4 regions of the Sodalis ligni genome follow, and region 2 is predicted to be linked to each of the others. Evidence: predicted binding sites of a transcription regulator. Region 2 holds the regulator's gene; each other region holds the start of a gene.
The links. The regulator LexA, encoded in region 2, represses DNA repair genes until DNA is damaged. The targets are predictions, from matches to a motif close to TNCTGTATGTACATACAGNA.
Positions count from the first base shown of each region.

Region 1: umuD (translesion error-prone DNA polymerase V autoproteolytic subunit) is a predicted target of LexA. The motif match lies at 1,885-1,904, and genes of this name have one in related genera.
Region 3: GTU79_RS11460 (YebG family protein) is a predicted target of LexA. The motif match lies at 1,431-1,450, and genes of this name have one in related genera.
Region 4: rmuC (DNA recombination protein RmuC) is a predicted target of LexA. The motif match lies at 1,471-1,490, and genes of this name have one in related genera.

Region 1 is NZ_CP075169.1:1,010,932-1,014,096, forward strand. It holds gene GTU79_RS04725 (hypothetical protein) at 1-133, opposite strand, end outside; gene umuC (translesion error-prone DNA polymerase V subunit UmuC) at 166-1,434, opposite strand; gene umuD (translesion error-prone DNA polymerase V autoproteolytic subunit) at 1,437-1,868, opposite strand; gene GTU79_RS04740 (pyridoxal phosphate-dependent aminotransferase) at 2,216-3,165, opposite strand, start outside.
Region 2 is NZ_CP075169.1:6,004,469-6,007,633, reverse strand. It holds gene plsB (glycerol-3-phosphate 1-O-acyltransferase PlsB) at 1-400, opposite strand, end outside; gene GTU79_RS27915 (diacylglycerol kinase) at 526-894, shown strand; gene lexA (transcriptional repressor LexA) at 1,018-1,626, shown strand; partial or broken gene GTU79_RS27905 (CsbD family protein) at 2,144-2,352, shown strand; gene zur (zinc uptake transcriptional repressor Zur) at 2,499-3,008, opposite strand; gene rcsA (transcriptional regulator RcsA) at 3,141-3,165, opposite strand, start outside.
Region 3 is NZ_CP075169.1:2,453,287-2,456,451, reverse strand. It holds partial or broken gene GTU79_RS11465 (alpha-2-macroglobulin family protein) at 1-386, opposite strand, end outside; gene GTU79_RS11460 (YebG family protein) at 1,086-1,418, opposite strand; partial or broken gene katG (catalase/peroxidase HPI) at 1,626-3,165, opposite strand, start outside.
Region 4 is NZ_CP075169.1:266,909-270,073, reverse strand. It holds gene rmuC (DNA recombination protein RmuC) at 1-1,427, opposite strand, end outside; gene udp (uridine phosphorylase) at 1,794-2,558, opposite strand; gene GTU79_RS01190 (hypothetical protein) at 2,662-3,165, opposite strand, start outside.

The DNA.
Region 1 (3,165 bases), 1.5 Mb from region 2:
TCGGCATGACGAGCTCTTCTCCGTTGAGTAAAAGTGTTATTAACACATCGCGGGAAAATACTACCAGATAACGTACCGCCGAATAATGAACGCCGGATTGACGAGCGGCGTTTGTGGAAGGATTTATGGGCATTCATTCGGTGGCCGCCATGGCGAATCCGAACATCAGCAAAGCCTGGCTGTGGGTAATTCCCCCCAGCGGGTGGTATAGGCGGGGGATAACATATCCCGGCGCATCGCCCATGAGGGGGCAATGCCTTGACCGGCGAACCAGACCCGGCCGATGCCGGTGTGGTTGATTTTATCCAGCACCGCCATCAGCTCCATACTGGCGCGCCGGGGGGGACAGGAATCGAATAAGTGCAGTTGCGCCTGGCGGGTCGGGGAAAAATCATTCAGCATTACTCCGGCCTTGGCGTAGCGCGGGCCCTCTTTCCAAATCCGTTCCAGCCCGCGCATGGCGGCGGCGACTATATCCCGCGTGTCCTGGGTGGCGGTCAGCAGGTTTTCACTGGCGCCGTTGGCATAATAAGGTTCATTGACGGCATAGGGTGAAGAGCGGATGAATACGGCTATTTGCCGGCAATATTGTTGTTCCTGGCGTAATTTTTCCGCCGCCCGCTCCGCATAGCGGCAAACCGCCTGCCGCATATCGGCCAGGGCGGTGACGCGACCACCGAACGAGCGGCTGCAGACAATTTGTTGCTTTACCGGCGTTTGCTCCTCCAGGGCGATACAGGATTCTCCCTGCAGTTCCCGCACCGTGCGTTCCAATACCACGCTGAAAGTCTTGCGGATAAACGAAATATTCGATTCCGCCAGCTGCAAGGCATTATGAATCCCCACGGCATTGAGCCGGCGGGAGATGCGGCGGCCCACGCCCCAAACCTCCTCCACCGGCACCAGCGACATCAGTTTGCGCAGGCGCGCCGGGTCGTTGAGAGCCACTACGCCGCCGGTGGCCGGCCACTGTTTGGCCGCGTGATTGCACAGCTTAGCCAGGGTTTTGGTGCGGGCGATGCCTACCCCAACCGTCAGACCGGTGTCTTGCCGGACCCTGGTTCGCACCCGATGGCCGAATTCCGTGTAGGGCATGCTGGCTTCGATGCCGCTAACGTCCATCCAGGCTTCGTCAATGGAGTAGATTTCGGTGCGCGGCGCCATGGCTTCCAGAATAGACATGACCCGGGCCGACATATCGGCATACAGCGCATAGTTAGACGAGAAAATCGCGATACGGTGCTTGCGGATCAGTTCCCCCAGCTGAAAATAAGGCAGGCCCATTTTTATGCCAAGCTGTTTGGCTTCTCTGGAACGGGCAATGACGCAGCCGTCATTGTTGCTCAGCACCACCACCGGCAACCCTTGCAGATCCGGCCGGAATACCGTTTCGCAGGAGGCGTAGAAGCTGTTCACGTCCGCCAGGGCAAACATGGCTAGTTCCGGGTATTATGGATGGCGTACAGCACCACGCCGAAGATTTCCAAAGCATCCGGCTGGGGATAGAGCGTCGGAAAAGCCGGATTCATCGGTTGCAGCGCCAGGCGCGGCTTAAGGCACAGCCGTTTGACGGTGAATTCGCCATCGACGGCGGCTATGACGATATCGCCATGACCGGCGGTTTCACCGCGATCCACCACTAATAAATCGCCGTCGCCGATACCGGCTTCAATCATCGATTCGCCGCTGGCGCGGACAAAATAGGTGGCGCTGGGATGGCGGATGCAATACTCGTTCAGGTCGAGCGTTTTTTCCACATAGTCCTGCGCCGGCGAAGGAAAGCCCGCCCGGCATTGATCGGCAAACAAGGGGAGCGATAGCACCGGCAGCATGGCATGGGCGCCGGAAAAGTCTGCGATAATCTTCATTCTTCCAACTCATTTATACTGTTTATGTGTCCAGTATAAATAAATTGTTTTGTTTGAAAAGACAGGGATTGAGGAGATTCGGCGGGAAGTTAATTAGCTCTATGATTAATATAAAGATCAAAAATAAGAATATCATTGGTAATGAGCAAAAAGTTTAACGGTAATTAATTAGCTATGCTAATCATTAGTTTCGTATAGTTATTTATCAAAAGCGATGTTATTTTGGCATTGATTATTAGCCAACCAATATTAAATATGCCGGCGGCGGTTCCGCCGGTATTGTTATATTTCACCCAGAGCGCAGCGACCTTGCCTTTAATCCCCTGGGCAAAAGCACCCGGACTTTACTACCGTAATGCCAGGCAGGCGTTTTTGATACGTTCGCAGGCTTCATGCAGGCGATCATCGTCAATGGCATAGGCGATGCGGATATAGGGCGATGCGCCGAAGGCCGACCCTTGCAGCGTGGCCACATGGGCATTCTCCACCAGATAGGCGGCGAAATCGCTGTCGCTGTCTATTGTCTTCCCTTGCGGCGTACGTTTGCCCAGCATCCCCCGGCAGTTGGCAAACACGTAAAATGCCCCCGGCGGCACTTCGGCGCCGAGTCCCGGCACCTCGGCAATGATCGACATGACCACGGCGCGCCGGGCCGCCAGCCGCCGCAGCCAGTCGGCGTGGAAAACGGCCGGTGTCGTCAGCGCCTCAACCGCCGCCGCCTGGGAGATGGAGCTGGGGTTGGAGGTACTTTGGGATTGCAATATCTGCATGGCCGAGATAAGCCAGGCCGGGCCGCCGGCATAGCCGATACGCCAGCCGGTCATGGAGTAGCCCTTCGACAGGCCGTTCACCGTCAGCGTTCTGTCTCGCAGGCGGGGTTCGATTTGCGCCAGGGTGACAAAGGGCTCGGCATCGTGGCGCATATGTTCGTAAATATCGTCGGACAGGATCATCACCTGGGGAGAATCCAGCAGCACCTTAGCCAGGGCTTGCAGCTCTTCGCGGGAATACACCGCGCCGGTGGGATTATTGGGGGAATTCAATATCAGCCAACGGGTACGGGGGGTGATGGCGGCGGCCAGGTCGGCGACCTGCAATTTCCAGCCCGACTGCTCGCTGCAGGGGACAATACGGGGCTCGCCTTCGGCCAGGGCCACCATGTCCGGGTAGGAAACCCAGTAAGGCGCCGGCACGATAACCTCATCGCCCGGTGAGATTGTTGCCAGGAAGGCATTAAAAATCAGCTGCTTGGCGCCGCATCCGGCAATGATCTCTTCCGGCTGGAAGACCAGCCCGT
Region 2 (3,165 bases):
CCGGGGCGCGTCCGAACATCACGGAAACCGGCACCATTTGTACATCGAGCTGGGGGTTGTTACGGTGTAAGTCCAGGTAATTGTGGAATAACTTGACGGATTCCGGCTTCTCGGTGAAGTAGGAGAAAACCCGCGGACCATCGTTAATAAAGACATAACGCGGCAGCGTTACCCCGTCAATTTCCAGGGGAATCAGCGGATCCGGCAGTTGGAGCTTTAAGCACTGCCCGCGCAGGGTAAGCAAATCCGCTTTGGAATTATAAGGTAACACGTACATCATGGCCCGCATGGGATCCAGACCGGTTTCTTCCCGTGGATTCGCGGGGATTACCTTACTTCTCACCAGCAATTTTATTGGCAAATCCAATAACGCATAATAAATGTTACGCCAACCTGACATATCTGTGTGAAGCCTCTTGTTAGCATTGCGGCACAAGAATACCAGAAACTGCGCAACAGATCTGTGGTGATGAGAACGCAAAGAACCGGTAATATGGGCGCAATTTTCCTCAAGCGCGCAAATGTATGGCAAACCAAATCAGTGGACTTAAACGTATCTATAACGCCATGGGATATTCATTAAAAGGATTATCAGCGGCCTGGCGTCATGAAGCGGCTTTTCGGCAGGAAGCGGTAATAGCCATCCTTGCCATCGTACTTGCATATTATCTCGAATCCGACGCTATTTCGCGTATTTTATTGATTGGCTCGGTGTGGCTGGTATTGGTGATGGAAACGATAAACAGCGCCATAGAAGCGGTGGTGGACCGCATCGGGCCAGAGCTGCACCCCCTCTCGGGACGGGCAAAGGATCTCGGGTCGGCTGCGGTTGCGCTGGCCATCATATTGGCGGCCTGGGTCTGGATAACCTTGCTGTGGCGACTATTTCGATGATGGCTTCTCTTAACCGTTGTTAAATTCAGCCGTTTTTATTACGTTTTGCCACACATGAGGTTTTCAATTGGGCTCGACCTGTATATACTCACATGAAGACTGTATAAACAAACAGGGGACGGAATGAAAGCGTTAACCGCCAGACAACAAGAGGTTTTTGACCTTATCCGCGATCATATATCGCAAACCGGCATGCCGCCGACACGCGCGGAGATCGCCCAACAGCTGGGGTTTCGCTCACCCAATGCCGCCGAGGAGCACCTTAAGGCGCTGGCGCGAAAAGGGGCGATTGAGATTGTCTCCGGCGCTTCCCGCGGGATCCGTTTACTCATTGAGGAAGAGAGCGGTTTGCCTCTGATTGGCCGCGTGGCGGCGGGCGAGCCATTGCTGGCGGAACAGCATATCGAAAGCCATTACAAAGTCGATCCTGATTTGTTCAAACCCCATGCGGACTTTTTGCTGCGCGTCAGCGGCATGTCAATGAAAGACATCGGCATCATGGATGGTGATTTGCTGGCGGTGCACAAAACGCAGGATGCCCGTAATGGCCAGGTGATTGTCGCGCGGATTAACGATGAAGTGACGGTAAAACGCCTCAGAAGACAAGGCAATATCGTTGAGCTGTTACCTGAAAACAGTGATTTCTCCCCCATCGTGGTAGATCTACGCCAGCAGGAGCTCACTATCGAAGGATTGGCGGTAGGTGTCATTCGCAACGGCAATTGGATCTGAGCCTTTGTCTGGACCCGCTTTGATCTGTTGGTGACTCTAGGTAGCGTATTCTCCCCCGGTTTGGTTTTCGGCGTCCTTTATCAGCTTCGGCGGCCGCAGATTTATTGGGGGAGCTGTGGCGCGTCGTTTTGTTCCGTTCAATAACCTTTTGCATCTTTTCTTGCCTCGCTTTATTCAATACTTGCCGTAATTAATCGCTGTTCCCGCCAGCTATCCGCGTTAGAGCATAAGTGAAGTTTATACATAGTCTGTTACATTTATCGTCATTCTAATTTCCTCCGCTACCTGCTGTTTTATATCGCCTTATGGTAAAAAACGCGGGAATTACCGTCCATATGACGTCAAATCCTCTGCCAAATAAGCCTTTCGCCAAACGCACTGCTATACTTAATCTCATAGGGTTAGCTTATAGATTAACGATGTCAGACGTTTTCTTTAACGAATCCGATTATTCATTAACCGCTGCAAAGGTTAATGATTAAAATTCCTCACCAAACGATAGTGAAGGAGTTTTACAATGAATACTGACCAAGCAAGCGGCAACTGGAAGCAATTCAAGGGTAAAATGAAAGAACAATGGGGCAAACTCACCGATGATGATTTGACCGTTGTTGAAGGAAGCGTGACCAGTTAATCGGTAAAATTCAAGAACGTTATGGTTACGGCAAAGAAGCAGCAGAAAAGGAAGTTTCGAACTGGGAAACCCAGAATAAATATCGCTGGTAGCGATGTGACGTGGTAGCCCGCTATTACGTTGGTTACCCGAAATAATCAGATTAATGTTCCTACCCAAAGGTACAAGGATGTACCACCTTACTAATCACATACTTAAACTAATCTACTAAAAATTTTAATGCCTCCCTGTTTAACTCTTACCTCTTTTTGATCCCAATGCTATGGTCATGTCCGCAATTATGCAGCCGATCGCAGGATTGCACTTCGGAACACTTGAGGCAAAAACCATGGGCTTCCACAACGTTATGCCGCATGGCAAAACCCGCTGACCGGGCCATGCGTTGTAGAATCTCCTCAATCCCCTCGGTGGATTGCTCCGTGACCTGGCCGCAGCGATCGCAGATAAAAAAAGCCGAGGTATGGCTAGGCTCTTCAAAATGATGGCACAAGACAAAGCTGTTGGTTGACTCGACGCGATGGATAAATCCCTGCTCCATTAGAAAATCCAGTGCGCGATATATAGTCGGCGGTTTAGCCTGGGGTTCTGAGGCCCGTAACAGATCAAGCAGATCGTAGGCGCTAATGGCCCCCTCCTGCTGCGTCATCAGGCGCAATACTTCGAGCCGCTGCGGCGTCAGGCGTACATTCCGTTGTTCACACAATTGTTCAGCTTGACTGAGCAATTGCGAACTAGTCATGCTTTTCATAGGGAACCCCCGTAGCTTATCTATCCATCATCTTATCATGATGACGATAAAATACCGAATTTAGGGATGTAAGCCGAGCGAGGCTATAGCATTCCCGGCTAACGGTCAGCAAAACAGGGCAGAGAAGAGCTTTTATGCTGTCAGGCGTGGCGACATA
Region 3 (3,165 bases), 2.9 Mb from region 2:
GCAGCCTTTTGCGCCGCGTAATCCACCGTTTCAGGGTTGCTGACGCGTATGCTGGTATTTTGGTACACCATCGGCGCCGGCACCATCGGCTGCGGCCGGTTTTGCCACCAATGCCAGCCGTAAACGGCCGAGCCAGCGGCGCAAACCAAGACCAATATCGTTATGCCGATGGCTTTCGGATGCCGGTCCATCCCTCCGTCGGCATGCTGACAGCCGCGCCTGAGCCAGCCGGACATCGCCACCCACCAGGCCGGCGCGCGCCAGTCGATATTACCGACAATCGGCTTGAGAACGCGGCACAGCAGAGCCAGGATAACGGAAAGCGCCCAAATGCCGCATTTTATCAGGGTAAAGGGCAAGCGTAGCAAGAATCTGAGTAAATCCATTAGTAGAGGTATCCCTAATCCCTTTAAGGGATATTTGTTCAACTTAATAAAAAAATAAAATAAAGTAATACGCTAAGAAGTAATGTTATTTAGAAAAATTATTATAGCAGTGAGCAATTGTGACATCGTCATTTTACCTATACTGAAACTGAATCGCCATAGGCTCGGCCGATTTTTAATCGCGCCGACGTTATACATAAACACCCAGTTGTTATATTTAACATTTAATAATCGCGACAGGTATATAAAACAATTATAACATCCCGCGAGAACGTTCCCTGGCTAAGGCCCTGGTTTCTTGGCTAAAGTCCTGTATCGACGACGCAACATCATTAATGGCTGAGGTTGAAGAATACCATTATTAAGACGCGGGCACACCGCGGCTGACAATTATTTAAATATGATGCAAGTCACACAATAGGTAAGACATCATGATTCCACTATCCGTTTTTATTACCGGAAATAACACGCGCCCACCCTGTGGCGGGCCGAGGTCATAGCGCTCGCTTACCACCTGAAAATATTTGGCATGGGAATATGATAGGCATCGTTATCGGCGAGTGTAAAGCGGGGATCTTGCCGGTAAAGCCGGACTGGGTATGCGTGTGTTCTGGCGGGTATGTGCTGCTTTTCATGCATCAACGCCGCCAGGGTTCTCACTAACGGCGCTGTTCAGTACTTGTGTAACTATCGAAGGGATCAGGCTGCTTTCACCGCCCTGATCTTTTTTGTGCCGGCATCAGCATCGGCATCCATGCTTTCCGGTTCATCTGAAGGAGCCTGAGCGCCGGCGGCTTCCGGCAATTTGCTGGTACGCAGGATATGCTGAACATTATCTTTATGCTCGGCCAGATAGAGACCCAGATTTTCAGCCTGCGTTTCATCCAGCTGCATCCCGCTGTTCAACAGCCAGTCGCTGAACGCTTCAGCCATATCAAGCATCTTGTCGTAGGCCTCAGCTTCTTTCTTACTGGCAAATGTCATTTTCTCTTCACCCTTTCTGACGACCACATATTTTATTTCAATAGCCATAACCGCCTCCAATACTGTAATTATAAACAGTATATCAGCAAATGCCGCTCATCGTCCACTACACATTTAACGGCAGGCTCAGACTGCTGACAAATATACCCGGAGTCAAGAAGGCGGGACATATTGTCAACAAGCTCAGCCCGCCTCAGTTCCCTGACGCGGGCTATTTGCGTGGTGATTTCAGTCTTTGCAACCGGTCAATGCCGCTCAGATGTCGAATCGATCCAGATTCATCACCTTCGTCCAGGCCGCGACAAAGTCCTTAACAAATTTTTCTTTGGCGTCGCTGCTGGCGTAAACCTCCGCGCAAGCGCGCAATACGGCATTCGAACCAAATACCAGGTCGGCACGGGTTGCGGTAAATTTGACCTCTCCGCTGAGGCGATCGCGTCCTTCGAAGCGTTCTCCGGAGGAGTCTGTTGCTTTCCATTCAGTGCGCATATCGAGCAGGTTTACGAAGAAGTCAGTGTTAAGCTCGCCCACGTTGTGCGTGAAAACACCTTGCCGGCTGCCATCGTAGTTTGCTCCAAGCACCCGCAGTCCACCGATAAGCACCGTTAATTCCGGCACGGTCAGCGTAAGCTGCTGAGCCTTGTCGATGAGGAGATTTTCAGTGGATGTGCCGTCGGCAACACCGCGATAGTTACGGAAAGCATCCGCTTTTGGTTTGAGGAATTCGAACGATTCAATATCAGTCTGATCCTGGCGGGCATCCACGCGACCGGCGGTGAAAGGCACTTCAATCTCAACGTTGACCGCTTTCGCTGCCTGTTCAACACCCACCACGCCGGACAGGACGATCACATCCGCCAGAGAAGCTTTCTGGAATGATTGTTGTATCGATTCCAAAGTGGGGAGTACGCGGGCGGCGATGGCGTTTACACTCCATTCTCTTTGCGGCAGCAGCGCCAGCCGTGCGCCGTTTGCGCCGCCCCGCTTGTCACCGCCGCGAAAGGTTGAAGCCGAAGCCCACGCCACCGAGGTCAGTTCACCGACGGTAAGGCCGGAAGCAGCGATTTTTTCTTTCAGCAGTTCGATATCGGCGGCCGTCGGCTGATACACCGGGGCCGGCAGAGGGTCTTGCCAGATTAAGTCTTCTTTTGGCACTTCCGGACCGATATATCGCGCTTTTGGCCCCATGTCCCTGTGGGTCAATTTGTACCACGCCCGCGCGAAAGCTTCATTGAAGGACTGCGGATCGCCATGGAAACGACGGGATATCTTCTCAAACTCCGGATCGAAACGAAGCGTCAGATCGGTGACCAGCATGGTAGGTTTACGCTTCTTCGCCGCATCGAACGGGTCGGGAATACTCTCCGGCGCATCTTTGGCCTCAAACTGGATAGCGCCGGCGGGACTGCGTGTCTGTACCCATTCAAATTTGAAGAGATTTTCGAAGAAGTTATGGCTCCACTGCGTTGGCGTCTGAGACCAGGCCACTTCCAGGCCGGAAGTGATGGCATCAGCCCCGGCGCCGGTTCCATAACTGCTTGCCCAGCCCAGGCCTTGCGCTTCAATAGGCGCGGTTTCAGGGTCGACACCGACATGAGTGGCGGGACCTGCGCCATGGGTTTTGCCCAGCGTATGACCACCGGCGATTAACGCAACAATCTCTTCATCGTTCATCCCCATATTGCCGAAGGTGGCACGGATAGCCGGGGCTGCCGAGGCAGGATCGCCACTGTGATTCGGGCCTTCGGGATTGACGTAAATCAGCCCCATTTCCGTTGCGCCCAACGGCGATTGG
Region 4 (3,165 bases), 710 kb from region 2:
TCCGCCAACACGGAATTGATGGGGCGCTTGATCTCTACCCCGAGCGCCCTGAACCCCTCGGCCTGGCTGAGAATATTGCCGCGGCCCTGCGTCAGCTTATTCATGGCCGAACGATAGCCGCCCTGGGCTTTGTCGAGGCTTTGCCCTATGGCCAGCATGTCGTCCACAAACAGGCGCATCTTGTCATACAGGCGAGCGGCCCGCTCGGCAATATGCTGGGCATTGCGGCTCTGGTGCTCGTAGCGCCAAAGATTGCTGATGGTCCGCAAGGCCACCAGCAGCGTAGTGGGGCTCACCAGCATGATATTCTGTTTCTGGGCCTCGCCGATCAGTTCGGGCTGCTTATCAATAGCCAGCATAAAGGCCGGCTCCACCGGGATAAACATCAACACATAATCCAGCGAGCGTAAACCGGGCAATTGTTGGTAATCTTTTCTCCCCAGCAGCCGCATATGCCCGCGCAGGGATTGAATATGCTCCGTCAGCGCCAGCTGGCGCTCGCTTTCATCCTGACTGTTGAAAAAACGTTCATAAGCCACCAGCGACATTTTGGCGTCGATGATCACATCTTTTCCCTGTGGCAAACGCACGATAACGTCAGGTTGCATCCGATGCGCATTATCGATTTGAATGTTCACCTGGGTTTGATATTCGTAGCCCTCCCGCAGCCCCGATGCTTCGAGAACACGGCTTAATACCACCTCGCCCCAGTTGCCCTGGGTTTTGTTATCCCCTTTGAGCGCCTTGGTCAGGTTGACCGCTTCCCGCGCCATTTGCGTGTTAAGCTGCTGCAAGCTCCGGATCTCATGAGTCAGGGTATGGCGTTCCCGCGCCTCTTGGCCGAAACTGTCCTGGACCTGGCGGCGAAACCCGTCCAGTTGTTCACGCAAAGGGGTCAGCAGGAGATCCAGGCTTTGCCGATTCTGCTCATCCACCTTGCGCCCGCTTTGCTCGAAAATGCGATTGGCGAGGTTTTCGAACTGCGATGCCAGCCGCTGTTCGCTGTTCATCAGCAAGCGCTGTTTTTCTTCCGCGCCGATGCGGGTCTCTTCCAGACGAATAGTCACTTCCCGCAGTTCGGCCTCTTGCGCGCTATTCACCTCTCGCAGCGCCCGCAATTCGCCGTTGAGCTGTTCACACTCTTTTCGCCAGTGTTCCAGGGGTTGCAGACGCTCCTCCGCGGCGGCGAGCCGGCTGTAGAGATCGCGCAGCTCACGCTCGCCGTCACGGAGCTGCTGCACGCTTTGACGGTGAGCCGCTTCTACCCGCTCCAGCTCTTGCCGAGCCGACGCCAGGGATTGTTCATGCAAACCCAGCGCCGCCTGATGATCTGCCAGCCGTTTCTGGTATCGGTGGCTTGCGATGAGCAGGCCGAGCAGCAGCCCCGCCAGCACGCCCCCCGCCGCGTATAACAGGCTGAAATCCATATAACCTCCGCCGTAACCTGTGCCAACCGTCACGTTAAGTGGGAACTGTATAAATGTCCAGACCCATTTATACCCGATGGATTTCGGCTTTCAGCCAACGCCGCCGCCACTCAAAAGATGAAAGATGTAAGATGAAGGGTATATCAGTTGATAAGGCCGATAAGCCATCTTCTACCCAACCCCCCCGGCGCCAGCAATACCACGGTGGAATATCCTCTAAGACAAGGCTCTCCTCACGGGGAAATAATGATTAACATCGGCGGGATATCGGTAAGGAAGGCACGGCTTATCATGCCATTGAAGCGAATCTTCAGGTTAAACCGGACTGAAACGACCGGGGTGTTTACACCGGTCGCCATAATCGGATCAGATAATAAGACGGCGGGCGGCATCGACGACGATGTTTACCGCGACGCTTTCGGCCAACTGCATGGAACGGGCATCGGGGGTCTCCTGCAGGGTACGGTTAACGATGACGCCGGCCACCATACCTGCCCGCAACCCTTGCGTGGCGCACATGGTCAGCAGAGTGGCGGATTCCATTTCATAATTCATGACGCCCAGGCTTTGCCACTCCTGCATGGACCCTTTCAAGCGGTTCAGCACCCGTCCGGAATAGGTATCGTAACGTTCCTGCCCCGGATAGAAGGTATCGGAGGACGCGGTTACCCCAATGTGAAATTTCGTTCGATGGTGTTTCGCCGCCCCCACCAGAGCGGAAGTGCAGTCAAAATCCGCCACCGCCGGATACTCCACAGGGGCGAAATGCAGGCTGGCCCCATCCAAACGTACCGCGGCGGTGGTGATCAATACGTCACCCACCTGAATATAAGATTGAATCGCGCCGGTGGTACCAACCCGTAAAAAAGTGCGGATGCCCAACTGGGACAGTTCTTCTACGGCGATGGATGTGGAGGGTCCGCCAATGCCGGTTGAACAGATAATAACCGGATTGCCTGATATTTCTGCTCGCCAGGTGGTAAATTCCCGGTGAGAGGCTAGGTGCACCGGATTCTCCATCAGCGCGGCGATTTTTTCAACCCTTTGCGGATCTCCCGGGATGATGGCGAGCGTGGCACCCTTCAGATCGGAGTGTGTCAAACCAAGATGAAAAACATCGGATGAGGACATGGCAGATACCTCTAAAAATAACATGTTAACCCAAACATAATATCGTTAGAATACTAATATTTATCTGCCGAAATCCGTGGGGCATCTCACATTCACACCGTTATCAGGTTGCGATTATCTCTTTGAACAACCCTTTGATTTCTTGGTTGTTCGCAATACATTCCATTAGGATCTTCAGGATCTGCGTCAAGGTGACGTCTTTCCCGGCTTCGTAAACTTTATCGATCCAGCGTTCCACTATGGGCAACGACTGAGCTTTTAATAAGACCATGATTTCGCTTAGCAACCCTTTGATGCCATGCTCTATGCCATATTGTACGATTTTTGCGCCGTCATGGACCATTTGCACGGTATCCGCAGCGTACTGACTGAATTGCACAATATTGCCCATCGTACTGCTGGTCAGACTGCCTACCCATGTCAATCCATTGATCAATTTGTCCAAACCCAGGCGAGTGGATAATTTAGCGGCGGAAGCAGATAGCGATGACGTTAAAGAGAAAGTCGAGACGTTATCAGGACTATTTTTAACGGATTCCAGCTTGGCGGCCAGATTGCCCGTATCAGCGCCCGCCGCACCGTTATGAACGGCAGGTGGAGTTTTGGC